2 linked regions of the Methylosarcina fibrata AML-C10 genome follow. Each later gene encodes a partner of the first gene's protein in a complex. Links are inferred from orthologs where the notes say so. Each region holds a gene or a part of one and is shown on either strand. Other genes may lie near its edges. The genes, in order: A3OW_RS0109900 and dnaX.

Region 1 (14,650 bases):
GTCTGGATTCCGGAAAACCGGCTGGCCGAAATCGGCCATATTATCCGGCGGAATCGGTGGGCTGTGCAGTGGTCCGATCCTTCCGCCGACGACCATCCGCCTACCTTGCTGAGCAATCCCGAGGCTTTGGCCGGCGGTGAAGAGCTGATCCGGTTTTATCACCCTCCGCCGTATGCCGGATGGGATCCGTCCATCGTGGTGTTTTTTTCGTTTGCGGTCTTTTTTTCGATGATCCTGTCCGACGCCGGCTACGCCTTTCTATTCGCGCTGCTGCTCGGCGTCAATTGGCGGAAGCTCGGGCGCACCCGAAAAAGCCTTAGGATGCGCCGGCTGGCTTCGGTCACGGTCCTGTTTTCGCTGATATGGGGTGCGCTGGCGGGCAGTTATTTCGGCGTCGCGCCGGCGCCGTCCAGCCCGCTGGGCGCCGTTCACATAATCCATTTCAACGATTTTGACGCGATGATGCGGCTGTCGATCGCGGTGGGCGCGGCGCACATCGCTTTCGCCAACGGCGTCATGTTCTATCAGCGGCTGGGCCGTTCGATTGCCTGGGTCTATCTGGGCTGGGGATTTGTCGTGATGGGCGGCTTTTTCTTATGGTACGCTATGAGCCTGCACGATATGCTGTGGCAATGGCCGGCCGGCGGCGTTCTGGCGGTGGGCGGACTGTTGTTGATGCTGTTCAGCAGCGAACGCCCGGTCACGAAACCCAGCGACTGGCTGTGGCGGTTTTTGGACGGTTGTAAAAGTCTTACTCAAATGAGCGGATTGTTCGGCGACGTGCTCAGCTATTTGCGCTTGTTCGCGCTCGGCTTGTCCAGCGCTTCGCTGGCGTTGATTTTTAATCAACTGGCCGGGCAGGTTTATCGTTCGGTGGAAGGCATCGGCGTGGTGGGAGCCGTTTTGATCCTGCTGCTGGGCCATGCGCTCAATTTGATGCTGTGCCTGATGAGCGGCGTCGTCCACGGCTTACGATTGAATTTCATCGAGTTTTACCGCTGGGGCGTCGCCGATGAAGGACATTCTTTCAAAGCGTTTGCCAAAAAGGAGTTTTTGAATGACTGAGTTGATGATGATTCTGGGCTGGACCGGCTTGTACGCGCCGATGGTGCTGGGCGCGGTCGGCAGCATTGTCGGCTGTTCCATCGCAGGCCAGGCTGCGATCGGCGCGATGCTCGACAGCGACAGCGGCTACGGCCGTTTCGTGGGCGTTTCGGCGATGCCTTCGTCGCAGACGATCTACGGCATCGTCGTGATGCTGACGCTGAACAGGCCGATCACGCCCGAGGCGGCCTTGGGCATCTTCGTTATCGGCCTGATGTCGGGCATCGCCTTGATGCTCAGCGCCATCTATCAGGGGCAATGCTGCGCTTCGGCCATTTACGCCGCCAAGTCCAAGCCCGAAATCTTCGGTCTGGCGGTGGCGCCGGCCGCTTTTGTCGAAGGTTTTGCCGTGTTTACGTTTATTTTCGCGCTGGTGATCAGCGCCGGCATACCCAAGCCGTAAAGAACATGAAAACCGAATCCGATACGGCTGCCGGCTCCGGGGTGGAAGACCTGATCCTGAAACTCAGGGAAGAAGGGGTCGCGGCGGGCCGGAAAAAGGCCGAAGAAATCGTGGCCGATGCGCAAAAACACGCCGACTGGATCGTGCAGGAAGCCGAACGCGAGGCTCAGAGGCTGGTTGAGAATGCCCGGACCGAATCGGAGCTAATTAAAGCGGCCGGACAGGACGCCTTGAAACTGGCCGCGCGAGACGCCTTGCTCAAGGTGCGCGATAGTTTGCTCGGCGGTTTCGACCGGGAAGTGGTCCATCTGGTCGGCAAGGAGATGGCCAAGGAAGACTGTTTGCGGCAGATCATCCTCGAATTGGCCGGACGCCTCAGAAAAGAAATCGGCCTGGACGAACACCGGAAAGTCAAGATTCAAATTCCTGAAGAAGCGATCGGTTTGGACGATCTGGACCGAAATTCCGAGCAGTTCGAACGGGACGGTTTGAACCGTCTTACCGCCGTCATTGCGGCCGATTTATTAAAGGAAGGCGTTGAAATTGAAGCCGCCGAAGAGGTGGGTCACGGCGTGCTGATCAAGCTGGAGGATGACCGTATCGTGATCGATTTTACCGAAACCGCCGTTGCGGCTTTATTATCGGAACATTTGCAGCCCCGCTTTCGGGCTTTGTTGCAGGGCTTCCTCAAGTGATGCCGCACCGCTGCCAATACACCTTATTGCTTGCCAGTTTGCCGCATCAGCCGAGGCAGTTTTTTTCGGACGGACGGACGCTCCTGTCCAGAGAGCAACTGGATCGCCGTCTGCGGCTGCTCGACGCGTCCGATGCCGCCGAACTGCAACGGATCGAGGCGCTCGCACAAGGATTTCAATTCGAGAATGAAAACGACGAAACGATGTTATCCTCCTACCTGGAAACGGCCGGCCGCATTCTGAATGACGAGATGAGGCGGCTGGCGCTGTGGCATCTGGAACTCAGAATCCTGTTGTCCGCCTTGCGGCTTAGGCTCGCCGGAGCCAGCGCGCCGGAACGAACTTCATTTCCGGGAGCAGGAACGTGGCAGGATGCCATTAAAAAAAACTGGCACAAAAACGATTTCGGCCTGGGTTACCGCGTGCCCTGGCTGGCCGATGCGCATGCCTTGCTGGCGAACGGCCGGCCCCATGAATTGGAGAAATTCCTGCTGGAGCTGATCTGGCGGCATTACATCGAAGTCGGCAACCGCCATTACTTCGATTTCACTGCGGTGGCGCTCTACGTGCTGCGCTGGGACTTAAGCCGGCGCTGGTCGAGTTATCGGGGCGACGAGGCCGTGGCCTGTTTCGATCGGCTGGTCGAGACCGGTTTGAAAGACTGTGATCTTTCTCTGGAAATACGGTAAGAGCTTTTTTACTTCTTGCCCGGTTTATGGATCTTCTCGCTTTCATTCGATAAATAAAAATGGACCGCCCACCTTTGCCGACCGCTCGCGTGATTGCCGTTCAGGACGATCTGGTTTCGATAGAAACTCTGGCCGAATCGGCACGGCCTTTGGTCAAGAATGAAGTTGTTTACATTTTGCCCAGCCGAAAAAAGTCCGCTTTTACCGAACGGATCAAGGCGGAAGTCCTTCGGATTCACGGCCGGACGGCGGAAGCTCAGGTTTATCAGAGTACGGCGGGCATCGGTCTCGGCGATCCGGTGGAGCAGAGCGGAGAATTGCTCTCCGTGGAGCTGGGACCGGGGCTTTTGGGCCGGATCTATGACGGCTTGCAGAATCCGCTGGACGAGCTGGCGTCGGAATACGGCTATTTTCTTCCCCGGGGCGTGGATCTTCCGGCGCTCGATCTTCAGCGCAAATGGACTTTTACTCCGGAAATCACCTCCGGCGCCCGGCTGAATGCGGGCTCTGTCATCGGCTCGGTGCAGGAACGGCGATTCAACCATAAAATCATGGTGCCTTTCGACGTGGCCGGAGAAGCCGAGGTTCTCTGGATTCAGGAGGGCGCGGTGACGGTCGATGAACCGGTAGCGAAAATCAGGCTACCTAACGGAAAAGAGCGCACGATCAGCCTGAAGCAACGCTGGCCGGTACGCAAACCGCTGCCTTCGCTGTTAGTGAAAGAAGGGCTGGTGGCACGGCATTATCCGGAAGAACCTCTGATCACTCATTTGCGCCTGATCGATACGTTTTTTCCGATAGCGAAAGGCGGCACCGCGTGTATCCCCGGGCCGTTCGGCGCCGGCAAAACGGTGCTGCAGAATCTGATTTCAAGAAACTCGGAAGTCGACATCGTAGTGATCGTGGCTTGCGGGGAACGGGCAGGGGAAATCGTCGAAACGATCACCGAGTTTCCGAGGCTAACCGATCCCAAAGGGGGCGGGTCGCTGATGGAGCGCACGATCATCGTCTGCAATACGTCCTCGATGCCGGTCGCCGCCCGGGAAGCCTCCATTTATACCGGGATCACCCTCGGCGAGTATTACCGTCAGATGGGGCTGAACGTGCTGATGCTGGCGGATTCGACTTCGCGCTGGGCTCAGGCCCTTCGCGAAACGTCGGGCCGTCTGGAAGAAATTCCCGGCGAGGAAGCGTTTCCGGCTTATCTGGATTCGGCGATCAAAGCCGTTTACGAGAGAGCCGGCGTGATTTCGACGGCGGGCGGAGCCAGAGGCAGTTTAACTCTGATCGGCACCGTCTCGCCGGCCGGAGGAAATTTTGAAGAGCCGGTGACTCAGGCCACCCTGGGTACCGTGAAAACTTTTTTGGGGCTGAGTTCCGAGCGGGCCTACAAGCGTTTTTATCCGGCCGTCGATCCCTTGTTGTCCTGGTCGCGCTATACCGATCAGTTGCAGGGCTGGTTCGGGAATGTTCTCGGCGAGGGTTGGACGGCTCGGGTTCAGGCCATGATGGAATTGCTGAAGCGGGGCGATACGATTTATCAAATGATTCAGGTGACCGGAGAAACAGGCATTGCTCTCGAAGATTTTGTCGTTTATCAGGAAGCCCAACTGCTGGATATGGTGTATCTGCAGCAGGATGCGTTCGATGCCGTCGACGTGGCCGTGCCGATCGAGCGGCAAAAAGAAGTTTTTTTAAAGCTGGCGGAAGCGGTGAATGCAGATTACCATTTCCAGGATCAGGACGAAGCGAGGCTTTTTTTCACCCGTTTGACAGGGTTGTTTAAAAATCTGAATTATGCCGGACATCAGAGTCCGGAATATTGCGAACTGCTGGCGGACATCGACCGCTGTATCCATTCCGAAACAAAGAAAAAGGAAACTTCCGTTTGAGATGGATTTCCGCTCATTCTGGGCCGTACTCAAGCGTTGCCCCCACAAGCAACTTTTTTCCGGAGCGATTAAAGCCACCTCCGGACTGTCGAGTCCGGTTTTAAAAATCGGGCTGTCCGGGTTATTTCCGTGCCTCTGGATTTCCGGTGATTCTGTACTATGCTTTTTAAGGCTGAATTGGATTTTGAGAAAAGGAAATAAAACAATAGATTATGAAAAAACTTTCAAGGCCGTTCTTGAAAACAAGAAGATAAAATCAGGGACTCAATTTGTTTATAATAACAACTTTTTTTAAGGTACTGGCCTCCGATTTGCAGCCGATTCAAGCCTCTCTCAGACCCAATACGAAATATGTTTGGGTCCTCGTATTTCTTTTCGTCCTCATGGAGCGGGCAAACTCGGCTCCTGCTCTGGACCGTATCGACCCCAATGCCGTGTATCCGGTTGTTAATATCGACACTTCACAAAAAAGCATCAGTAAGAACGGCTTGAGCGCCATTTTCAAAATGCGGTTGCGACACTGGAACGACGGCTCCGACGTGACGGTATTCGTACTGCCGGACGAAGATCCTCTGCATAAACAGTTCTGTAAACAAATTTTGAACGTTTTTCCTCATCAGATGCGTAAAAACTGGAATAAATTAGTTTTCAGCGGTACCGGTCAAGCTCCCATCGTAGTGGAAAACAAGGAAGAAATGATCAATAAATTACGCACTACTCCCGGCGCCGTAGGTTATTTGAACGGGGTTGACATTACTGACGGCATCAAAATTCTGGATATAGAGTAGGAAATAATCGTATGGTTCCAATAATCCGTCACTCTATTCTGAATCTTGCATGTTATTACGCTTGCTTTACCGTTTTGGCCTGGCCTTGCGCCGGCCAGGCTCGAGAATCCGGGGAAAACGAATGGTGGCCGGAATCGGTTCAAGTTCATGGATTTTTGTCGCAAGGCATTATTCACACCTCGGACAACAATTTCTTCGGCAAATCGGATGATTCGATCTCCCACGACTTCAGAGAATTGGGAATCAACGGCTCATGGAACATGTTATCCGATCTGCAGGTGGCGATGCAGGTGGTCTGGCGCGATGCCGGCGATACCGATAACGGCGGCTTTCGGATTGATTATGGCCTAGCCAACTATAACCTGTATTCGTCGGAAACCTCCTTGTTGTCCATTCGGGGAGGCCGGGTGCCGACGCCTTTGGGTTTTTACAACGACACTCGGGACGTCGCCGCTACCCGGCCCAGTATTTTATTGCCGCAATCCATTTATTTCGACGTCAACCGGAACCTCGCCCTTTCGGCGGACGGCGGTTATTTTTATGGCGAGCATCGCACCGACTACGGCGAGTTTACCTTGAACGTGGGTGGAATCATTCCCCGAATGGACGATCCCGATTTCAATTACGTCATTCTGGGCAATTCGCCGGGCCATATGGACGGCGATGCGTCCTGGGTGGCGCGGTTGGGCTATGAACTGGAACAGGAAATCGGACTGATCCGTCTGGCGGTGACTTACGCCGGCTTTGAAGGCCATTACCGGCCTTATGCGGGCGCTACGCTGCAAGCGGGCAAATGGCAGTTTCATCCGTTGATCCTGTCGGCTCAATTCAGTGCGGAGGATTGGTCCCTGACCGGCGAGTATGCGCTGCGCCGAGCCGATTTGAACGGTTTTGCGCCGCGGCCCGATACGGGATTTACCGGACAAAGCTTTTATATTCAGGGCACTTACCGGCTGACCGAAGCCCTTGAAGGGGTAGTTCGTTATGACGACTTGATTTGGGACCTGAACGATCCGTATGGCGAAAAATTTTCCGCCATGACCGGCGCTCCCGCGCATTCCCGATTCGCCCAGGACTGGACTTTCGGTTTACGCTATGAAATCCTGCCTTCCCTGATGCTGAGCGCGGAATATCATCATATCAACGGTACCGGCTGGCTGTCCGGCATCGAAAACCCGCAAGGAACAACTCAGCACTGGGACTTGTATTCGGCCATGATATCGTACAATTTCTAAGGCCTTGTTTGCATTTTCGGTTTAGCCGCCGGTCATGTTCATGTAGCGCAGGATGACCGGTTGTTCATGGATATTGAATTCGTGTCGGGCCGGCTTGATCTGCATTGAGTCCAAGATGGTCTTTTTTAACAGAGCCAGATCTCCCGGCGCACTTCGAATAACTTCTTTCAAATCGACCGAATGCTCGTTGCCCAGGCATAACAGCAGGTGTCCCTCGGCGGTCAGCCGGACTCGGTTGCATTGGCCGCAAAAATTTTCGCTGTGCGGAGAAATAAAGCCGACCCGGGTATGCGTGCCGGCCACTTTATAGTAATTTGAAGGCCCGCCGGTCTTTTCGGTCGTGGCCAGCAAGGAAAATTGCCGGGCCAGGTCTTTTTTGATCAGCTCGCTGGGATAAAAGGCTTCGGCGCGGTCGTGCCGGTGCACCACGCCGAGCGGCATTTCTTCGATAAAACTAACGTCGATGCCGTTGTCGACGGCATACCGTACCAGATCGTTGACTTCCATGTGATTTCGGTTTTTAAGAATGACGGCATTGATTTTAATGCCTTCAAACCCTGCCGATTTGGCGGCCCGGATGCCGCTGAGCACCTGCGCCAGATTACCGGTTCGGGTGATCGTTCTGAATTTGTCGGGATCCAGGGTATCCAGGCTGATGTTGATGCGCCTTACTCCGGCGTTTTTTATCGATGCTGCCATGCTTTCCAGATGAGAGCCGTTGGTGGTCATCACCAGTTCCTTCAGCGTCTCGATCCGGCCCAGATTTTCCAGCAATTCCAGCACGCCTTTTCGCACCAGCGGTTCCCCGCCCGTTATCCGGATTTTGGTGACGCCGAATTCGGCAAACGCTTTGGCCAGCGTGTGAATTTCTTCGAGCGTCAGGATTTGAGAGCGGGGCAGGAAGGTCATGTCTTCCGCCATGCAATAAACGCAGCGAAAATCGCATCGGTCGGTAATCGAAATGCGCAGATAATCGACCTTTCTGCCGAAACGATCGATCAATTGAGGAGCAACTGTGGAGTGGGTCATGGTGCGCCGGAGTTAAATCGAGAATGCCAATTCTAGCATAAAATCGCCCAGGTATTGACCGCGGTTGATCATGCCTGATCAGACCTGCCTGCTTCTATGAAGTTCCGGTGGCGAAGGCGATTCGATTTGAGGCCAGGGCTCGGGTTTCCGTTCAAGAAGGAGTCAGCTTGAACAGGGTATAAAAATTACAGGTCGACCTTTCGGCGATTTCTTCGAAAGAGGTGTTTCTTAATTGGGCAATCTGTTCTGCGACGAAGCGGACGTACATCGGATAATTGGGTTTGCCGCGGAAGGGAACCGGCGCCAGATAAGGAGAATCGGTTTCGATCAGAAAACGGTCGGCCGGCACTTTTTGGGCCACTTCCCGGATTTCCCTGGCGCTGTTGAAGGTCACGATGCCGGAAAAGGAAATATAAAAATTCAATTCCAGAGCCTGTTCGGCAAACTCCCAGTCTTCGGTAAAGCAATGAATGATTCCGCCGATTTGATCCGCGCTTTCTTCTCTCAAAATCCGCAAAGTATCGTGCCTGGCTTCGCGGGTATGAATGATCAAAGGTTTGTGTAACGCTTTCGCGGCCCGGATATGGTTTCTGAAGCGTTGCTGTTGCCAGCCGAGATCGCCGGTGCTGCGAAAATAATCGAGCCCGGTCTCGCCGATGCCGATCACTTTCGACGGCCGGCCCAGCGTGACGAGTTCTTCCACGTCGGGCTCCCTGCCGTCATGAGCATTCGGATGAACGCCGACGGTTACCGAAACGGCCGGATAACCCGAGACCAGGTCCAGCATGGCCGGATAGGATTCCAGGTCGATTGAAATACAGAGCATGTGTTCCAGTTTGCTTTCCTCGGCCGCACTCATGAAACGTCCGAAATCGTTTTGATACGGCGCAAGATCGATGCGGTCGAGATGGCAATGGGAATCTATCAGCATGGACAGGGAAATGGCGGTTGAATGACACAATCAGATTAAAAGCAGACGATTCGGTTCCGTTGTTGGTTAGGATTTTACATCGTATGGGTAGACCGTCCGGATTCCAGCGCACCGGCCAGATAGGTTTCTATTTTATTCCGGGCGACGCCGCCGTCCTGATCGCTGAATTGTACACCGATTCCCGGCGACCGGTAAGCTTCGGAGCCGGGGGGCGTTTTCCAGATGATTTTGCCGGCGATCGGCAGCCGTTCCGGTTCTTCCATCAAATTCAGCAGCATGAACACTTCCTGGCCCATTTCATAAGGCCGGTTGGTCGGAATGAACAGGCCGCCGTTGATGACGAACGGCATGTAGGAGGAATACAACGAATTTTTATCCTTGATGGTAAGCGACAGGATGCCCTGGCGGGGAGTTGCATCGGTCATGGAATTACTTACTCCGGTTGAGTTGGGACCACAGTATCAATAGTTCTTCCAGCATCAATTGTTTGTTGACCTGGGTATCGAGCCGTCGGCGGCTGGCCAGTATCAGGTCGTACAACCGGTACAGGCTTTTTAAGTCTAGCCGCCCCGCCAGTTCTTGCAAGGAAGTCCTCAGATCGGGATTATAAATAGTGCCGGGCCGGATTCGGCAACTGCATTTGATCAAATCGATCGTCCACGAGCTTATCCAGAGAAGTAAGTCGGGTTGTGGCAATTTTAACCAGTTTTCCGCCGTCGTGATCGGGCTGGTCTGCTGTTTCGCGACCGCCAGCCAGGTTTTGAAGCATTCGTTGCGCAGAGGCAGGGTTTGGGCCTCCGCATACTGCCGGGCCAGCAGCGGCGAATTCCGTGCCATGGCGGCCAGAGTTTCCAGGTCATCTTCAATATGTTGTTGTTTCAGCCAGGCAACAACGGTTTCCTGGTCCGGAGGAGCCAGAGCCATTTTCTGGCAGCGGCTGAGGATCGTGGCCGGCAGTTGGGCGGGCTTTTCGGTGATCAGCAAAATCACCGTGCGTTCTCCCGGTTCTTCCAGACATTTTAAAAAGGCATTCGCCGCCGATTGATTCATGCGGTCGGCAGGATCGATGAGGACGACCCGGAAGGCGTCGTATTGCGGTTTGAGCTGCGTGTCGGCGATCAGGCCGCGGATCGAATCGATGCCGATGGCTTTTCCGGCTTCGGCAGGTTCGATGTAAAACAGGTCGGGATGCGATCCGGCCTGGATCAGCAGGCAACTGTCGCACTGGCCGCAGTGCAGGCCGTGCGCAGCGGGATTCGGACAGAGCAGGGAAAAAGCGAATTGTTCGGCCAGGCGCCGCTTGCCCAGGCCCTTGTTTCCGGAGATCAGGAGCGCCTGGGGAATCCGGTTTTGCGTCCTGTATTCGCACAGATGGCGCCACTCCTTTTGTTGCCATGGGAGAACGGACTCCATTTACTCCGCCCTGTCGGCAATAGACGGCCGGGAAACGCCGTCGAGCAAAGGATCAATCGCTGCGGCAATGGCCGCCTGCACCTGAGGCAGCGGCCGATCGGCCGCGATCAGGCGGATTCGCTCCGGATGCAGTTCGGCTTGCCGTAAATAAGCCGTTCTGATCTTTTCGAAAAAGTCGGCTTTTTCTTCTTCAAAGCGGTCGGAGATGCCTCTTGCTTTCGCCCTGGCCAGGCCGATTTCGATCGGAGCATCGAGCAACAGGGTCAAATCCGGCCTCAAGTTACCTTGCACCAGCGTTTCCAGCCAGGCGATGGCGCTGACGCTCATGTTTCTGCCGCCGCCCTGATAAGCGTAAGTGGCATCGGTAAAACGGTCGCACAAGACCCACCGACCCTGAGCTAATGCCGGTTCGATGACGTGCCGCAGATGTTGTGCCCTGGCAGCGAACACCAGCAATAATTCGGCGGTTTCGGTCATCGGTTCGTCGTTTTTGTCGAGCAGCAGCGCGCGGATTTTCTCGGCCAGCCCGGTGCCGCCAGGCTCGCGCGTCACCAAGGCGGAAATTTGCCGGCGCCGGAGATAATCCTGGATAAAAGCCAGATTCGTGCTTTTGCCTACGCCTTCACCGCCTTCCAGCGTAATGAATTTGCCTCTGGCGGCGGGAGCGCCAGGTAAGAGAGAGAGCGTCATTTCGGCGGCTTTTGGTATAAGTTGACGGCCTGATTGTGTTCTTTCAGGGTGGTGGAGAAGACGTGCGTGCCGTCGCCACGGGCGACGAAATAAAGGGTATCGCTGTTGTCGGGATGCAGCACCGAATGGATGGCCTGTTGTCCCGGCATCGCAATCGGAGTCGGCGGCAGCCCTTTGATGAGATAGGTGTTGTAGGGCGTCGCATTTTTCAGGTCTTCGGATCCGATGTTGCCCCGGTATCGCTCGCCCATGCCGTAGATGACCGTGGGATCGGTCTGCAGCGGCATGCCGTTTTTCAGCCGGCGGATGAAGACGCCGGCGATGAGCGGTCGTTCGGATTCGGTTCCTGTTTCCTTTTCGATAATGGAGGCCAGAATCAAGGCGTCGTAAGGAGTATTAAAAGGCAATCCTTCCGCCTTATGGCTCCATTCTTCCAGCAGTACCTTCTGCATTTTGTCATAGGCCCGTTTTAACAGGGAGACGTCCGACATATGCTTCTCGAAAAAATAAGTATCGGGAAAGAACTGGCCTTCGGGCATTCTAATTTCTGCGCCGAGTTGAGTCATGACTTGATCGACCGGCATTTTGCCGAGAATGTGTTCCAGATTGGGGTTTTTCCGGATTTCCTGGGTAATTTCCTTGAAACTCCAGCCTTCGGGAAACGTGATCGCGTATTGCTTGGTCTTTCCCTGCACGAAAAGGTCTATGACGTTGCGGATGGTCATGCCTCGGGTTAACTCGTATTCTCCGGTCCGGAGTTTTTTGGCCGAATTGTCCTGAAAGGCGACGACCTTGAACCAGAACGGCTTGATCGCCGGATTTCGGGCGGCCAGTTTGTCGGCGATGACGTTCAAGGAATCGCCTTTGTTGATTTCGACGCAAACTTTTTCCTGTTTGACCGCCGGCGCGTACAGGGCGGTTTGATAATCCATCCAGAGCCAGCCGCCGACGAAACTGAACAGGATCACAGCTAAGCCGATGAGTTTGTTATTCATCGTGGACTGCCTCGTTTTTAAATTCAGTGAGATCGAATTGACATTGCCGCGTAAAAGGGCCAACGGCATACCGGACGTTGCCGATGGCCCGAACAGGCCAGATCCCTATGATCGAATTGCATACAAAGACTTCGTCGGCGGCCGATAATTCATCTACGGTCGGAGCGGTTTCCCGGACGGTGATGCGGCGCTTGCTCAAGAGATCCATCAGAATCCGGCGGATAATGCCGTCTACGCCGCACTGCGTCAATGCCGGCGTATAAGCGCTCCGGTTGCTGAAATAGAAGAGGTTGGTCATGGTGCCTTCGATAACATGGCCGTTGATGTCCAGCATGAGTCCTTCCTGAATTTCCGGGTCGTCCCATTCGGCCCTGGCCAGCACCTGTTCGAGCCGGTTCAGATGCTTGATGCCTGCCAACGCAGGGTTGAGCCCCAGGCGCGTCTGGCATATCCGCACGGCAACGCCCTGCTCCCGGTAGCGGCCCGGATAATCCGGACAAGGATGGAGACTTAACACGCGAGTGGGACGGGTTGCTTCGGGCGGTCGATAGCCACGTCCGCCCGAACCCCGGGTGATGATCAATTTGAGTACCGCGTGGGGCGCGTTTTTACAGAGAACGGCGGCTTCGGAACGAATCAGTTCGGGATCGGGGCAGGGAATCTGCAGTCGGGCACAACCCGTTTGCAGCCTGTGTAGGTGCCGGTTTAAAAAAACCGGTCGACCGTTGTGAACTTCGATGGTTTCGAACAAACCATCGCCGTATTGAAAGCCGCGATCGGAAATTTCGATATGATCCCGGTATTCACCATTGATCAAGATCATCGATAGAACATACCGAAGGCATGCGGTAGCGTTGGTTTCTTACCCGTAGCGTCTGAAAACCAAAGTGCCGTTGGTTCCGCCGAAACCGAACGAATTCGACAAGGCGTATTCGATTTTCATATCCCGGGCGGTATTCGGGACATAGTCCAGATCGCACTCGGGATCCTGATTCTCGAGATTGATGGTCGGCGGGGCGATTTGATGCTTGAGGCTCAATGCCGTGAATACGGCTTCAATGCCGCCGGCCGCGCCCAACATATGGCCGGTCATCGATTTGGTCGAACTGACCGCAAGCTTGTAGGCGTGAGCGCCCAGAGCCGATTTCATCGCCTGGGTTTCACCGATATCGCCGGCCGGCGTCGAGGTGCCGTGCGCGTTGATGTAATCGATTTGCTCGGCGTTCAGACCGGCGTCCCTCAATGCGTTTCTCATACACCGTGCAGCGCCTTCTCCTCCGGGAGAAGGCTGAGTCATGTGATACGCATCGCCGCTCATGCCGTAACCGACCAGTTCGGCATAAATTTTCGCGCCTCGCGCCCTGGCGTGTTCCAGTTCCTCCAGAACGACCACGCCGGCGCCGTCGCTCAATACGAAACCGTCGCGATCCTTATCCCACGGCCGGCTTGCCGCCTGCGGGGCGTCGTTGCGTCGAGACAAGGCCTTGGCGGAGATAAAACCGCCCATCGCGGTAGGCGAGGAAGTGCAGCGTTCCGCTCCGCCGGCGATCATGACGTCGGCATCCCCGTATTGAATCAGGCGGGCCGCGTCTCCGATATTATGGGTGCCGGTAGCGCAGGCGGTGACGATGGAAAAATTGGGGCCTTTCAATCCGTACTTGATCGACAGATTGCCCGAAATCATGTTGATGATGTTGCCGGGTACGAAAAAAGGCGAAATCCGGCGTGGTCCGCTTTTTTCATAGAAGGCATAGCATTCCTCGATGCCGGTAATGCCGCCGATACCCGCGCCGATCGCCACGCCGATCCGTTCGGCATTGGCTTCGGTAACCTCCAGGCCGGAATCTTCAAAAGCCTGGCAGCCGGCGGCGAGGCCGTAGTGGATAAACCCGTCCATGCGCTGAGCATCCTTACCGGGAATGTATTGGGTAATATCCAGGTTTCTGATGACACCGCCGAAAGTTGTGGCAAAAGGCGAAATATCGAAGGAATCAATCGGACTGATGCCGCTTTTGCCGTTGACGATGCCGTCCCAGGTTTCCGGGACCGTGTTGGCCAACGGCGTAACAGCGCCTAATCCGGTTATTACAACTCGGCGTTTGCTCAATGTGATTTACCTTAACAAATGATAGGGCAGGACTGCTGTAATCGGGTGCGATTTAGTGGATGAACGAGGGTGCATCCACTAAAATCAATTTCAAGCGTTCTTTTCTACGTAATCGATGGCTTGTTGTACGGTTGTGATTTTTTCAGCTTCATCGTCCGGAATTTCACATTCGAATTCTTCTTCAAGAGCCATCACGAGTTCAACTGTATCCAGAGAGTCAGCGCCAAGATCATCAACGAATGAAGCATCATTTGCGATATCTTCTTTTACTCCTAATTGCTCTGCAACAATTTTTTTCACTCGTTCTTCAACATTACTCATAATTTTTATCCTCAAACAATGCAAGTTAATCGGTAGCTCATGGAGTACTTGCAATAGTAGCGTTATTAATTTTTACTTGAAATCCCGCCTACGGTGTTTCCAGACGGCGGCGGGCATTATACTTTAATATTATATCGATGTCACAATATTAAAATGGCGTTGATTTGCTGGGAACAGGGTCCTTTTTTGCTCAAACGCCCTCAAAATACCGGAACAACCCGGCAAAGGCCTAGGGCATGTACATGCCGCCGTTGACGTGCAGGGTTTCGCCGGTGATGTAGCCGGCATGGGGTGAAGCCAGAAATGAAACGGCATGGGCGACTTCTTCCGGTTCTCCCAGCCGGCCCAGAGGGATGAC
Region 2 (14,565 bases), 2.4 Mb from region 1 along the record:
CCGGACCGATGCCGTCCAGGGGCGACAGCCGGCCGTGCAGGACAAAATAAAGCCCCCGGAAGACGCCGGTCTGTTCGATGATCCAGACGTCGGCCGGGCTTTCGACGATGCACAGCGCCGTCCGGTCTCTGGCCGGAGCGCTGCAGAGGTCGCAGAGGGTTTCCTCGGTCAGGGTACGGCATTGGCGGCAATAGCCTATCCGTTCGGTGGCGCGCATCAGCGTCTCGGCCAGGGTTTTGGCCGCCTGGCGGTCCCGCTGGAGCAAATGGAAGGCCATGCGCTGCGCGGTTTTAGGACCTACTCCGGGCAGGCAGCACAGGTTCTGAATCAGTTGTCCGATTAAGCCTTTTCTCTGCATGTCAGAACGGCATCTGGAACCCGGGAGGCAGCGGGATTCCGGCGGTTAACTGCGCCATTTTCTCTTTTTTCAGCTTGGCGACCTTGCCGACGGCGTCGTTAATGGCCGCCGCCACCAGGTCCTCGAGCATGTCCTTGTCTTCGCCGACCAGCGACGGGTCGATATGAACCTTGCGGGCTTCCCGTTTGCCGGTCATGACGATGGTCACCAGTCCGCCGCCCGCTTCGCCGGTCACTTCCAGGGCGGCAATTTCTTCCTGAGCCCGCTTGAAATCTTCCTGCATTTTTTGTGCTTGCTGCAGCATGTTGCCAAGTGCGCTTTTCATGATGGGTCTCCTTAATCGGTTAGACGGGCTCTATGGTGCCCGGCATTATCCTCGCGTCGAAATGTTCTTTCAACGCCTGGATGTTGTCGTCGGAATTGATCGCCTCAATCGCCGCCTGCTGCCGGTTTTCGCGGTCCTTGATCTGTTGCAGTGCGGGCGTGGCGATCGCCGTTTTTTCTGCGTTGATCACCAGTTTCAGCGGCGCTCCCCGATAGGTCTGCAGGGCTTTTTGCAAATTCTCTTCGCTGGCGGGACGGCGCAGATGTTTGTGACCTTCATCCAGAATCAGATTGCAGACTGTATCGTCCAGATGAGCCAGTACGCAGTTATTGGCCAGCTCCCGGGTGAATCCGGTCAGTTTCATCGCGGCGATCATGTCCGCCCAGTCGGTGTGGCCGGTACCGACCGCCATCGGTTCTTTGCCGGATTTCGGCGGTTCGGCCGAAAGCTGCGGCCGATCGGTTTTCGGCAGGGCATCGGACGGTGGTGCGGGACGAGCGCCATCCTGTCTTTTGACCACGGTTTTCTCCGTTGTATCCGGCCGGAAAGCCAGCATCCGGAGCAGGACCATTTCAAAGCCGCTCCTCGGGTCGGGCGCCAGCTCCAGATCGCGTTGGCCGATCAGGGCGATCTGGTAGTACAACTGGACGTCCTCGGGGGACATTTGCGCCGCCAGATCCTTCAATGTTTCGGTATCCATCTCGGGATCGCTGGCCCCCGGGATTTGCTGAAGCAGCGCGATCCGGTGCAGGATCTGCAGCATCTGTTTCAGGATGTCGCCGAAATCGGGCGTCAGGTTCGCCAGTTCGCCGATTTTGTCCAGAATGGCCGCGGCATCGAGCCTGGCCAGAGCGCCCAGGAGTTCGTACACCGGCTGTCTGGCCACGGTTCCGAGCATCGCATAAACATCTTCGGCCGCCACCTTGCCGCTGCCGAAGACAATGGCCTGGTCGAGCAGGCTCAGGCCGTCGCGCATGCTGCCGTCGGCCGCGCGGGCCAGCAATTTGAGGGCGGGCGTTTCGAAATCGATGCCTTCCTGATTCAGGATGAATTCCATTTGCCGGAAAATCTGCTCCGGCAGCAGGCGCTTTAGATTGAATTGCAGGCAGCGCGACAGCACGGTCACGGGAATTTTATGGGGATCGGTGGTCGCCAGCAGAAATTTGACGTGAGGCGGCGGCTCTTCCAGCGTTTTCAGCAACGCGTTGAAGCTGTGTGCGGACAGCATGTGGACTTCGTCGATCAGGTAGACTTTGAAGCGTCCTTGATTGGGTGCGTATTGGACGTTGTCCATTAAATCGCGGGTATCGTCGACCTTGGTGCGCGAGGCGGCGTCGACCTCGATCAAATCCAGAAAGCGCCCTTCGTCCAGACTGCGGCAGATGTCGCAGACGCCGCAGGGGTTATAATCCCTAAGGTCGGGGCAATTGATGGCTTTGGCTAAAATCCTGGCGAGCGTGGTTTTGCCGACGCCCCGGGTTCCGGTGAATAAATAGGCATGATGGAGTCTGTCGTGCTGCAAAGCGTGGATTAACGATTTGACGACGTGCTCCTGACCGACAACTTCTGTGAAATTATGAGGACGCCATTTTCTGGCGAGAACCTGGTAAATCATTGCAGGCTCGGGTGCTGGCATTCGAATTGGGCGGTAACCGCATCAGCCGCATCCCGGCACACGAATCCGCTGCTACCGTTGCTTCCTTCCGGACCTGGCGGGGTTTACAGCGTATCGTTGCGGGAGGACCGACACGATTACCATAATCAAAACAGCCGTGAGTGGCTGAAAGCGGACCATTATCTTTTAATTCGCGGCGGAATACAAGTCTTGACGAAATTATTTTATCCGGAAAAAAGGTTCTTCCGGTTCAATTCGATTTCCCGGCCATTCGTCGGATAGGAAACGATCTTGCAAACATGATAAAGTTAACCCATTTCCTGATCCATTTCCGACCGACTCATAAAACACCATGACCGAAGCTACCGTATTATTTTCCGAAGCCAAACGCGTCATCCCCGGCGGCGTCAATTCTCCCGTGCGCTCCTTCAGCGGAGTGGGAGGAACGCCGGTGTTCATCGATCATGCTCAGGGCGCCTGGGTTTTCGATCCTAACGGCAAACGATACATCGATTACGTCGGCTCCTGGGGGCCGATGGTTCTGGGGCATGCGCATCCGGAGGTGATCGAGGCGGTCAGGGAAGCGGCGGCAAAAGGCTTGAGTTTCGGCGCGCCGACCGAGATCGAAACCCGGATGGCGCAAAAAGTATGCGAACTGGTGCCGTCGATCGATCTGGTGAGAATGGTCAGTTCGGGCACCGAGGCGACGATGAGTGCCATTCGTTTGGCGCGGGGCTATACGGGCCGGGATAAAATCGTCAAGTTCGAGGGCTGCTATCACGGACACTCGGATTCGCTGCTGGTCAAAGCCGGTTCCGGGGCCCTGACGCTGGGCGTGCCCAGTTCGCCCGGCGTGCCGGCGGCGCTTGCCGAAAATACGATCACTCTGACTTACAACGACAGCGACGAGGTCGCCCGATTGTTCGCACAGATGGGCGAACAGATCGCCTGCGTCATCGTGGAGCCGGTCGCCGGCAATATGAATTGCATCCCGCCGGTTCCCGGTTTTCTGCAAACGTTGCGGCAGGTCTGCGACCGCTACGGCAGCGTGCTGATTTTCGATGAAGTGATGACGGGATTCAGAGTCGGGCTCGGAGGCGCTCAAGGTTTTTACGATGTCAGACCCGATTTGACCACGCTGGGCAAGGTCATCGGCGGCGGCATGCCGGTTGGGGCTTTCGGCGGCCGCCGCGAGATCATGGAATACCTGGCGCCGCTGGGACCGGTCTATCAGGCGGGCACCTTGTCGGGCAATCCGGTTGCGATGGCGGCCGGGTTAAAAACGCTCGAGCTGGTGTCGAGACCGGGGTTTTTCGAGGAATTAACCGCCAAAACCGAAAAACTGGTTTCCGGTTTGCAGGCCCTCGCCGAAAAGGCGGGCGCCGCCATGACGACTCACGCGGTCGGCGGCATGTTCGGCCTGTTCTTCAGCCGGGAAGAGCGGATTACCCGTTTCGCCCAGGTCATGCAATCCGATCAGGACCGGTTCAAGCGGTTTTTCCATCGGATGCTGGAGCAAGGCGTTTATCTGGCGCCGTCCGCTTTCGAGGCGGGTTTCGTGTCGATGGCTCACGGCGACGACGTTCTGGAGCACACTTTCGCCGCAGCGGAAGCCGCTTTTCAGAAATCATAGATCGCGCCGTGGCATGCGGTTTCCGACTGGCCGAGTCGGACAGGACCCTTTGATCCGCCGTCACCGGCTTTGTCGACCGGGCCGTGGAAGCCGCGAAAACTCGGCCTAAACCGATAATCGAGCCGGTAGAGCCAGAGGAAGAGAAAGGTTGTAATTCGATAAAATCGGTTTGAGCTTGGCAATGCCGAATTGGATGAGCCGAAGGTACGCAATATTACAATTTGTAATATTACAAATTGTGGTAGAATTGGTGCCGGTACATAATTATTAGAACAATAGTCATATACCGCTATATCTCTACATATATACACATGAGGACTAGTTAGATATGAAAACCTTGAAAAAAGTCGTATTCGCATTGTTGGTTGCTGTTTCTATCGGGGGTGTTTCAACTTCCGCAATGGCTGAAGCGTCGGAAGGTCGAATCATTTACAAGCCGGCTGATGCTATCGACTTGGTTTTGAAAAGAATACTGGCAGCCCAGAATGCCATCGAAACCGGTTCGGATCCGGAAACTGTCTCAAAGTTGGTGAACGAAGCTTTGAACGGAAGCAAAGAAATCAACGCGAATGACAAGGTCGACATGGCGCGCATGAGAGCAAACAATATCCTGAAAAAAGCCAAAGGCCACGCGAAAGCCGGTTCTTTCCAGGAAGCGGATGCAGAGTTGAGAGAAGCTCACAAAGCGTTCAGCGATCTGAAAGGCATGCTGTAAAACATCCTTAGGACCATATCAGGATAACCCGGCGTTGCCTGATATGGTTTGACTCCTCCAGGCCGATCCTAAGTCTGTAAAGACGCCCGCTCTGATTCAAGTCGTCTTGCTGGGCTTGAACTCCAGAACAATGAAAAATTCGGCAATTTTCTTTCATTTAAAGAGCGGCCGCTTCGCTTGACCGCCTCTTATTCAACCGGCCTGCCCGGGGCGGACCCACTTTAAAAAACTGTAATCGAATCCTGCCGCCGAGTCGTCCCGGACATCTTCTCTTTCGGTTTCGATCCAGTCGCCGGGATTGATTTCCGGAAAGAAGGTATCGCCCGGAAAATCCTTTTTAATCTCGGTTATATGAAGGGTGCCGGCCAAAGGCAGAGTGGCTTGGTACAGATCCGAACCGCCGATCACAAAAATTTCCCCCGCCATCCCGCAGCCGGCCTTGATGGCTTTTTCAAGATCGTTGAAAACCAGGCAGCCGGCCTGCCGATACTCGGGATTTCTGCTGATGACGATGTTGGTGCGTCCCGGCAAGGGTTTGCCGATCGATTCGAAGGTTTTTCTGCCCATCAGGATGGGCGATCCCATCGTTATCTTTCTGAAACGCTTCAGATCGGCCGGCAAATGCCAGGGCATCCGGTTATCGAGCCCGATGACCCGCTTGCTCGTCATCGCGACGATAAGAGTAATTTTCATGTGAAGGCTGGTCTTGCCGTTTTGATTATTTTATAGTCTGACGATCGATAAAAAGAGGGTACATCATACTATGAAAAACATTCTGGTGGTATTTACCGGCGGCACGATCGGCTCGATAGCCCATGAAGGAACCATCAAGCCCGGCGAGGAGGCGCCGTTCCAGTTGCTCGCCGAATATCGGCAACGCCATGCGAACGCCGAGGATATCCGATTTAAAACAATTCAGCCGATGCGCATTCTGAGCGAGAATCTGGCACCGCCGGCCTGGAAAATTCTGATCGCGGCCATCGAGGCCGAACAGCCGGAGCAATACGACGGCATCATCGTGACTCACGGCACCGATACCCTGGCGTATACGGCGGCGGCGCTCGGTTTTTATTTTTACCGGTTACGCAGGCCGATGCTTTTGGTTTCCAGCGATTATCCCCTGGCCCATGCCCAAGCCAACGGGGTCGACAATTTCGTCTGTGCGGTCGAGTTTATCCTGAACGTCAAGGAATCCGGCGTCTTCGTGCCTTACCGCAATCAACGGCAAGCAACGATTCAGGTGCACAGAGGCGTGCGCCTGGTGTCCTCGCCGCAGCTTGGCGGAGATTTTTTCAGCGTGCGCGGAGAAAGTTATCTGGAATTCGACGGCCATCGATTTTCCCGGACGGGCCTGGCTCCGTTCACAGCGCAAGCGGAACTGCCGCCCTTGAAGCCCGAGTTTTCCGGCCGCATCCTCATGCTCAAACCGTATCCCGGCCTGGATTATTCCCATATCCATCTCGAGCGCACCGACGCCGTCCTGCATGACCTCTACCATTCCGGCACGGCTTGCACGACCGAGCGCTGGGGCGAAAATCATTCGCTGCCGGAATTTATCGCCCGCTGCCGGCAACACGGCGTCGAGGTGTACTTGGCGCCGGCGCTTAAATCCACCGACGCTTATGAAAGCACCCGCTTCCTGCTGAAAGAGGGCGCCCGGATGATCTGGAACATGTCGATGGAGGCCGCCTATGTCAAACTGCTACTGGCTTACGGCAATTTTAACGACCCGAGCCGGATCCTGGAGTTTATCGAGCGCGACGTGGCCGGCGAACACGTGGAATGGCCGGATGAGCCGGCTTCGGATTACGGCAGATAAGAAAAGTCCGCATTGAAAAGCCGTCGCCGCTTCCCCATATCGGGTTTATCTTAAAAATTCCCTGACAGAGGTAAACCACATGCGTATGGACAAATTAACCGCCAAATTTCAGGAAGCGCTGGCCGACGCGCAGAGCCTGGCTCTCGGCAAGGATCATCAATTCATCGAGCCGGTGCACCTGATGATTGCTTTGATGGACCAGGAAGGCGGCACGATCAAGCCCCTGTTGACGCAGCTTAACGTCAATACCGTCGCGCTCAGGGCCGAGCTCGGCAAGGAATTGAGCCGGCTGGCGACGGTGTCGGGAGCGGGAGGCGACGTGCAGATCTCGAACGAGCTCGGCAGGCTTTTGAACGTGACCGACAAGCTGGCGCAAAAGCGGAAAGACAAATTCATCGCCAGCGAGTTGTTCCTGCTGGCCGTGTTCGAAGAAAGAAGCGCTCTTCAGGAGCTCCTGAAAAAAGCCGGCGTCGGCAGGCAGGCGGTCGAAAAAGCGATCGACGCGATGCGCGGCGGCTTGGCGGTCGAGGATGCGGGCGCCGAAGATCAGCGCCAGGCGTTGAAAAAATACACGATCAACCTGACCGAACGCGCCGAAGCGGGCAAGCTCGATCCGGTCATCGGCCGCGACGACGAGATCCGCCGCACCATTCAGGTGTTGCAGCGGCGCACCAAGAACAACCCGGTACTGATCGGCGAGCCCGGCGTCGGCAAAACGGCGATTGTCGAAGGACTGGCGCAACGAATCGTCAACGGCGAAGTGCCCGAAGGCATCAAGGGCAAGCAGGTTCTGGCGCTCGATATGGCAGCGTTGATCGCCGGCGCGAAATTCCGCGGCGAATTCGAGGAGCGGCTGAAAGCGGTCTTGAACGATCTGGCCAAACAGGAAGGGCAGGTAATCCTATTCATCGACGAACTGCACACGATGGTCGGCGCGGGCAAGGCCGAAGGCGCGATGGATGCGGGCAACATGCTGAAACCGGCCTTGGCGCGCGGCGAACTGCACTGTGTCGGCGCGACGACGCTGGACGAATACCGGAAATACGTCGAAAAGGACGCGGCGCTCGAACGCCGGTTCCAGAAAGTCATGGTCGACGAGCCGTCGGTCGAAGATACCATCGCGATTTTGCGCGGGCTCAAGGAAAAATACGAAGTGCATCACGGCGTCGAAATCACCGATCCTGCGATCGTCGCAGCGGCGGGGCTGTCGTACCGCTACATTTCCGACCGGCAGTTGCCGGACAAGGCGATCGATCTGATCGACGAAGCCGCCAGCCGAATCCGGATGGAACAGGATTCGAAGCCCGAGGCGATGGACCGTCTGGACCGACGCCTGATTCAATTGAAGATCGAGCAGGTCGCGTTGAAAAAAGAGTCCGATGCGGCTTCGAAAAAACGGCTCGAGATTCTCGAGGAAGAAATCGCCGAAGTCGAAAAGGAATATTCCGCGCTGGAAGAAATCTGGAAAGCCGAAAAAGCCTCCTTGCAAGGCTCCGCCTCGATCAAGGAAAAACTCGATCAGTCGAAAATCGATCTCGAATCGGCGCGGCGGACCGGCGATTTGAACCGGATGGCCGAGCTTCAATACGGCGTCATTCCCGAGCTCGAAAAGCAACTGGCGCAGGCGGGAACCGGCGGCACGCAGAAAATGACGCTGCTGCGCAACAAGGTGACCGAAGAAGAGATCGCCGAGGTCGTCTCCAAGTGGACCGGCATTCCGGTGTCGAAAATGATGGAAGGCGAGCGCGACAAGCTGCTGCGGATGGAAGAAGCCCTCAGCAAACGCGTGGTCGGCCAGGAAGAAGCGCTGAAAGCGGTCAGCAATGCGATCCGCCGTTCGCGGGCGGGGTTGTCCGATCCGAACCGGCCGAACGGATCGTTCCTGTTCCTTGGGCCGACCGGGGTCGGCAAGACCGAATTGTGCAAGGCGCTGGCCGAATTCCTGTTCGACACGGTCGATGCGCTGGTGCGAATCGACATGTCCGAGTTCATGGAGAAGCATTCGGTCGCGCGTCTGATCGGCGCGCCTCCGGGCTACGTCGGCTACGAAGAAGGCGGTTATCTGACCGAAGCGGTGCGCCGGAAACCGTATTCGGTGATTCTGATGGATGAAGTCGAAAAGGCGCATCCGGACGTGTTCAACGTTCTGCTGCAGGTGCTGGACGACGGGCGTCTGACCGACGGCCAGGGGCGGACGGTCGATTTTCGGAATACCGTGGTCGTGATGACGTCGAATCTGGGCTCGAGCCGAATCCAGGAACTGGTGGGCGAAGCACAGGGACGTGCGAGTGCCGCGGAAGGCAGGACGCCGGAAGCGGCCGAAGCACAGGGACGTGCGAGTGCCGCGGAAGGCAGGACGCCGGGAGCGGTCGAAGCGAACTACCAGGAAATGAAAGCCGAGGTGATGGAGATCGTCGGCATGCATTTCAGGCCCGAGTTCATCAACCGAATCGACGAGGTGGTGGTGTTCCATCCGCTCGAACGCGAACAGATCCGGGCGATTGCAAAGATTCAGATCGCGTATCTGCAAAAGCGTCTGGCGGAGCGCGAGATCGGCTTCGAAATCAGCGATGCCGCCCTCGACCGTCTCGGCGAAGCCGGCTTCGATCCGGTCTACGGCGCGCGACCGTTGAAGCGTGCGATCCAGCACCAGCTCGAAAATCCATTGGCTCAGGAGATTCTGGCAGGCCGGTTCGAATCCGGGGATATAATTAAAGTCGAGCTGGAAGATGGGCTTTTGCGGTTTGTAAAAGCCTGATCCTCAACCCCTGGCAGGATAGGTTCAAACCCGGCTTGTCGCCATTCGCGCGGCATACAGTCTATCCATTTTCACTTGCCGAGGATTTGCTATGCTTTAGGTGCGGTGTTAGCCATGACTAACACCGCACCTATCCTAATTGACAAGCATACGCATGTGAAATATCTCGCCATCCTGCTGATTGTTTTCTATCAAAAATTCATCTCGCCCTACAAGGGTTTTCGCTGCGCTCATGCCGCTCTCTATGGGGGCGATTCCTGCTCCGAGGCCGTCAGCAAAATTGTTGGAGCTCAAGGCCCTTTTGGCGGCTATCGGGACATCCGTGCCCGTTTTCAAGCCTGCAAGGAAGCCAACGAAACGTTAATCAGAAACGGTCAACGGCGGCGAGGGCGGAACGATTGCGACGAGTGTCCTGACTGCGATTGTTCCGATGCCTGCCGCTCCAGAAAATGGGATGCCTGCGAGGGAATCAACTGCGATCTGCCGGAGTTGCCTTGTGACTGTTCTTTTTAGCACGCAATAAGGATTGGACGGGAAAGTTATGGAATTACTTTTCGCTGATAAACCCCGATCAACTCCGCCCGGTCGAGAACATGGCCGTTCATTGCTTTCTCGAGTGTGGCGTAATCGGGCAGATGCAAATTCGGCAATACCTTGTCCAGAGCCAGCAGCTTGAAAAAATAACGGTGCCTGCCGATCGGCGGGCACGGGCCTTTATACCCGGTTTCTTTCCAGTCGTTTTTGCCCAATAGCGCGCCTTTGGGCAATTCGTCCGGGCCGGCATTTTGGGGCAATCCGGAAGCGGACGGAGGAATGTTGTAAATCAGCCAATGGACCCAGCTCATCAGCGGTACGGCGGGAACGGGCGTATCGGGATCGTACATGATCAGGACAAGACTCTTGGCGTTCTTCGGTACGTTCGTCCAGATCAGGCGCGGGGATAAATTCGCATCGTCGCAGGTAAATTGTTTGGGAATCGGATGTTGATGGGTAAATGCATAAGATCGAAGAGTCAGACGCGGAGCGTTCGCTTGGTCCGCCGATAATAAATCGGTGGAACAAAAGAAGAGCATCAAGCCGATCAAGCGCAAGCTTTGGGTGATTTTTGTCGTTCGCACGGGTGTCTCCTTGCATGCCAAGGCAATGGCCAACAGAAAGGGTGGGAAATGGACCGAAATAGCTCAAGCGGCCGGTCTTCTCGTCCGATTCCAAGAAATAATAGACGAAACCCGGTCCGCTCTTCGTTCAAATCCACTTTCTCAATGCATTATATTAGCCGCTTGAGCGCCGGAACAGGCAAGTCCTGAACCCGACATGAAATGCCATCGCTGAAATTCAGCTCCAGCCTTCGACTGAATTGGCGTTATCGTTCGGAAAACCGGATCTTCAAAGCGTCCGGCCTCATCGTGAACGAAAAGATCTCCCGGACCGGCGGCCCGGTTTCATCAGGATGGACGGAAAAATTCCTGCACGCCATCGCCGTCGCCATTTTAATTTCCAGCATTGCCAGCGTGCGTCCGGGGCAGAATCTGGGACCCGATCCGAACGGGACGAAAGCCTGACGGTTATGGGCGCAGCCGGAACGTTCCGGATCGAGCCAGCGCTCGGGTTTGAACCGGAGAGCCTCGGTGAAGTTTTCTTCCTGCAGAGCGCCGTAGCGAGTCAGCAGGATCAGAAACGTGCCTTTCGGAATCCGGACGCCGCCCAGTTCGACGTCGTTGTTCGGCTCCAGATAAAGCATCGGCGTGACGCTTTTCAGCCGGAGCGTTTCCAGGGCGACCGCTTCAATATAGGTGAGGCGGTCGAGGACAAACGGGTTCGGCGCCAACGTTTCCGTTTCCAGTACGGCATCGACTTCCTGCTGCATCTTCCGTTGCACTTCCGGGTGCCCGGCGATCAGATACAGCAGCCAGGAGAGCGTATGCGCCGTGGTATCCTCGCCGGCCAGAAGCACGGTCAGAATATTGCCTTGAATTGCTTCATCGGACAAACCGGTGCCGTCTTCGCTCTGCGTTACCAGTAACGTTTCCAGGAAATTGGCAGGCTGCGCCGCGAGCTCGGGCTGTTGCCGCAGCCGAAGGCGGGTCTGATCGACAAATCCGTTAATTGTGGCCTTGATGGCGTCGAGGGACTTTTCCATGGCGCGGTCGCCGGGCAGTTTGACGTAATGCCAGTAAGGAAACGGCGCATTGGCCCGGCGGTTGAAAGCCGGCAACTGGTGCTCCAGATGGCGCTGAAAATCGTCGTCTTCTTTTTCCAGCAGGTTGATGTCGAAACCGAAGGCAAACAGCGTGGTGACGTCCACCGTGAAACGCATCCAGTCTTTTTCCACGTCGACGGACTGCGCGCTGCCGGCCAGATTTTTCCACCGGTTTTGCAGCCGTGCCGTGATCGTGCGCAGGTGCGGAAAAAAACGCCTCAAATTGTCCGGTTTGAACGCCTGGGCGACAAGAGCGCGCTGCTGCTGCCATTGTTCGCCCTCGGCGGTAAACACTCCGTGCGTGCCCAGTTCTCGCGCGACTCGTTCCATGGAACTCAGCCGGCGGTAACTTTGCGGACGATCCCGGAGTACGGCCTGGATCAGCTCCGGATTGCCGATGACGACGGCGGACTTGCCGGCCAGCCTGACGCGGTAAAGATCGCCGTAAGTCCCGGCCCAGTCTTCGAGAATCCGATGCAGTTTCTGTAAATCGATTTGCAGTAGATTGCCCAGGAAAGGCAGTCCCGCAGGCCCAGGCAATTGGGCGATCGTACGCGGCCGGCTCGCGGTGGACATGAGAGCGCCTCCTGTGGCAGTTACCGCAAGCCGGGCCGGGCTCTGCGGAGCACGGGTGGTGGCTGTTGTCGGCGGTCGGGTTTGATCATGGCTCCTCTTGCAATCCCGAAGGCTTTCCGGCTCTCCGAAGCCGAAAGCCTGCCGCATTGGTAAACGTTTCGGCAGTGGCAAAGAGAAGCTGCGGTTGGGCGTTTACTATTTTAAATTTTTTTCCAGAGCGGTCTGGCAAGCCAGGCAGTATTTACAAGGAATGGCCTTTCTTCGGCTTTCCGGTATCGGATCTCCGCATTCTTCGCAGTGAGTGGCCGATTCACCCGTATAAATCGATTTCCGTGTCTCTTCGATAAAGAGATTGGTCATTTGCTCCATTCTTTCCACGATGGCGTCCGTGCCGCCGGCCCATGCTGTCGACATAATAGTATTGGCTCAAACTGTAGGTTAAAAATCATCAATGATGAGGTATTACCAAAAAAATTCGACTTTTTTCATGAGAAAAAGTTTCAATGCTTTTCCGGTCCCCTTCGAGCAGCGTAAGAAATCGCCCGTACGGATCGCGCCAAAAGGGTGACCTCTCAAGCTATCCCGCAGAACCGGAATTTCGAACAGGTTATTTTCTTTCCTTTAATAAATCCCGGATTTCCGTCAGCAGGATTTCTTCTTTCGAAGGGGCCGGAGGAGTCGCAGGGGCTACCGCTTCCGCTCTTTTAAATCGATTGATCAGTTTGATGACTAAAAAGATCGCGAAAGCGACAATGGTGAAGTCCACGATGGTTTGAATGAAATTGCCGTAATTGAGGGTGACGGCGGGCGCATCGGCCGACGCTGCCTTCAGCGTGACGGCAAGATCGGTGAAATCAACGCCGCCGATCAAGAGGCCGATGGGCGGCATGATCACGTCGGCGACGAAGGACGATACGATCTTGCCGAAGGCGGCGCCGATAATAATGCCGACCGCCATGTCGACCACGTTTCCTTTAACGGCGAATTCTTTAAATTCCTGCAAAACACCCATCTTTTTTCTCCTATGGCAGCGATAAAATTATTAAAACTTCTTCAGCTTTTTTGAATATTTCCAAACGATTGATAAAGTATCCGTTTGAAAAATCGGAACGACGGCGAAATAAAGATACCGCTTCCCGATCAAACATTCAATAAAATAACAAAAATCAAGGGGGAATTCGATGAAGCATGCCGATTTTATGCGACGAGCCATTGCCCTGGCGGCCCAGGTTCCCGAATTTCCGTTCGGAGCCGTAATCGTCCGCCGTGCCGACGGGCATTGTATTGCCGAAGGTTATAATCAGTCGGCGCTTAATCCGACTTTTCACGGGGAAATGATGGCGATACACCGATGCGCCGAATTGTACCGCCCGGCCGACTGGAGCGGCTTCGATTTGTATACGACGGCGGAACCGTGCCCGATGTGCCAGAGCGCAATCGAATGGGTGGGCATAGGGACGGTCTACTACGGGACGTCGATGCCTTATTTACGGGAACAGAACTGGTGGCAAATCGACATCCGCGCCAGCGAGGTGAGCCAAAGAACTTTTTTTCGCAATACCCGTATTGTCGGAGGGTTGTTGGAGGCGGAATGCAATGCGTTGTTCGATAATGCCCCGAGAGGCGCATATCACGTGAAGCCGAACCTGAGTCTATCGTAAAATGGCTTTCTCCTTCATCAAGAGGCAGCGATCGCTTCGGTTGTCATCAAAGTGTCATAAATCCTTTGTTACAATCCGGTTTTGTTTATCTACATTCACTTATGAATAAAAATAGCATTCTCGTTGTTGAAGATGAAGATGCCATTCGAGGAATGCTCACGGTAGTTCTCGAACAGGCCGGTTTTGAAACGATGGCGGTGGCCAGTGTGGCCGATGCACAGAAAACTCTGGAAAAGTCCATGGTGGACCTGATTCTGCTGGACTGGATGCTGCCGGGAATCAGCGGCGCGGAATGGGCCAGGCGGCTGAAGAAAGAGGGCTTGTACCGGGAGCTGCCCATTATTCTATTGACGGCCCGCGGCGAAGAAGAGGACAAGGTAAAGGGCCTCGAGATCGGCGCCGACGATTATATTACCAAGCCTTTTTCGCCCAAGGAACTGGTGGCGAGGATCCGCGCCGTGTTGCGCCGGAGCGGTAAAATGCAGGGGCTGACCCAGATCACTCTGGGCGACATGATGCTCGATACGGAGCAGCATCGGCTGGCTATCGGCGAGAAGCAACTGGAAGTCAGCCCCACCGAATTCCGCTTGATGCAGTTCTTCATGACCCATCCGGACAAGGTCTACAGCCGCACCCAACTCTTGGATCAGGTTTGGGGGCGCAGCGTTTATATCGAGGAACGAACGGTCGACGTGCATATTCGCCGGTTAAGAAAAATTCTTGCCGAATACGGCAGGGAGGATCTGGTGCAGACGGTGCGCGGTTTCGGCTACCGGTTTTCATTGATCGATTAGGCATGATCGGACTCTGGCGCAGAGAGATAGGGATTTTCCTGCTGTTGGCGACGGTGACGTCGATCATCGGCGGAGTGACCGGGCTGTTTTTTCCGTTGACTTGCGCGTTGC

What was found.
Region 2: A3OW_RS0109900 (region 1) and dnaX share a complex: the UniProt entries of both Bacillus subtilis proteins name them as parts of the DNA clamp loading complex. The link is inferred for Methylosarcina fibrata AML-C10 from one-to-one orthologs.

The regions. Positions count from the first base shown.
Region 1 is NZ_KB889965.1:2,068,667-2,083,316, reverse strand. Bases 8,188-11,187 are described here. They hold A3OW_RS0109900 (DNA polymerase III subunit delta'), read right to left. Parts: upstream 10,180-11,187; coding sequence 9,196-10,179; downstream 8,188-9,195. Other genes in these bases: mltG (endolytic transglycosylase MltG), read right to left, coding at 10,866-11,187; tmk (dTMP kinase), read right to left, coding at 10,180-10,869; A3OW_RS0109905 (PilZ domain-containing protein), read right to left, coding at 8,841-9,191; A3OW_RS0109910 (TatD family hydrolase), read right to left, coding at 8,188-8,766. Also shown: A3OW_RS0109950 (V-type ATP synthase subunit I), read left to right, coding at 1-1,065; A3OW_RS0109945 (ATP synthase subunit C), read left to right, coding at 1,058-1,507; A3OW_RS0109940 (hypothetical protein), read left to right, coding at 1,513-2,202; A3OW_RS0109935 (DUF2764 family protein), read left to right, coding at 2,199-2,891; A3OW_RS0109930 (V-type ATP synthase subunit A), read left to right, coding at 2,951-4,783; A3OW_RS0109925 (type 2 periplasmic-binding domain-containing protein), read left to right, coding at 5,167-5,571; A3OW_RS0109920 (hypothetical protein), read left to right, coding at 5,583-6,806; GTP 3',8-cyclase MoaA, read right to left, coding at 6,828-7,835; more of A3OW_RS0109910, read right to left, coding at 7,987-8,187; more of mltG, read right to left, coding at 11,188-11,864; pabC (aminodeoxychorismate lyase), read right to left, coding at 11,857-12,687; fabF (beta-ketoacyl-ACP synthase II), read right to left, coding at 12,727-13,971; acpP (acyl carrier protein), read right to left, coding at 14,062-14,292; 3-oxoacyl-ACP reductase FabG, read right to left, coding at 14,522-14,650. UniProt on the Bacillus subtilis protein: DNA polymerase III is a complex, multichain enzyme responsible for most of the replicative synthesis in bacteria.
Region 2 is NZ_KB889965.1:4,506,865-4,521,429, forward strand. What follows is about bases 1-2,915. They hold dnaX (DNA polymerase III subunit gamma/tau), read right to left. Parts: upstream 2,299-2,915; coding sequence 703-2,298; downstream 1-702. Other genes in these bases: recR (recombination mediator RecR), read right to left, coding at 1-358; A3OW_RS0121325 (YbaB/EbfC family nucleoid-associated protein), read right to left, coding at 360-683; hemL (glutamate-1-semialdehyde 2,1-aminomutase), read left to right, coding at 2,651-2,915. In the rest of the region: more of hemL, read left to right, coding at 2,916-3,931; A3OW_RS0121345 (hypothetical protein), read left to right, coding at 4,260-4,646; A3OW_RS0121350 (dihydrofolate reductase), read right to left, coding at 4,839-5,339; A3OW_RS0121355 (asparaginase), read left to right, coding at 5,410-6,465; ATP-dependent chaperone ClpB, read left to right, coding at 6,545-9,223; membrane protein insertion efficiency factor YidD, read left to right, coding at 9,338-9,736; A3OW_RS0121370 (YbhB/YbcL family Raf kinase inhibitor-like protein), read right to left, coding at 9,763-10,341; A3OW_RS0121375 (cytochrome P450), read right to left, coding at 10,587-11,999; A3OW_RS0121380 (TraR/DksA C4-type zinc finger protein), read right to left, coding at 12,195-12,413; large-conductance mechanosensitive channel protein MscL, read right to left, coding at 12,607-13,011; A3OW_RS0121390 (nucleoside deaminase), read left to right, coding at 13,181-13,660; phosphate regulon transcriptional regulator PhoB, read left to right, coding at 13,762-14,454; phosphate regulon sensor histidine kinase PhoR, read left to right, coding at 14,457-14,565. UniProt on the Bacillus subtilis protein: Part of the beta sliding clamp loading complex, which hydrolyzes ATP to load the beta clamp onto primed DNA to form the DNA replication pre-initiation complex.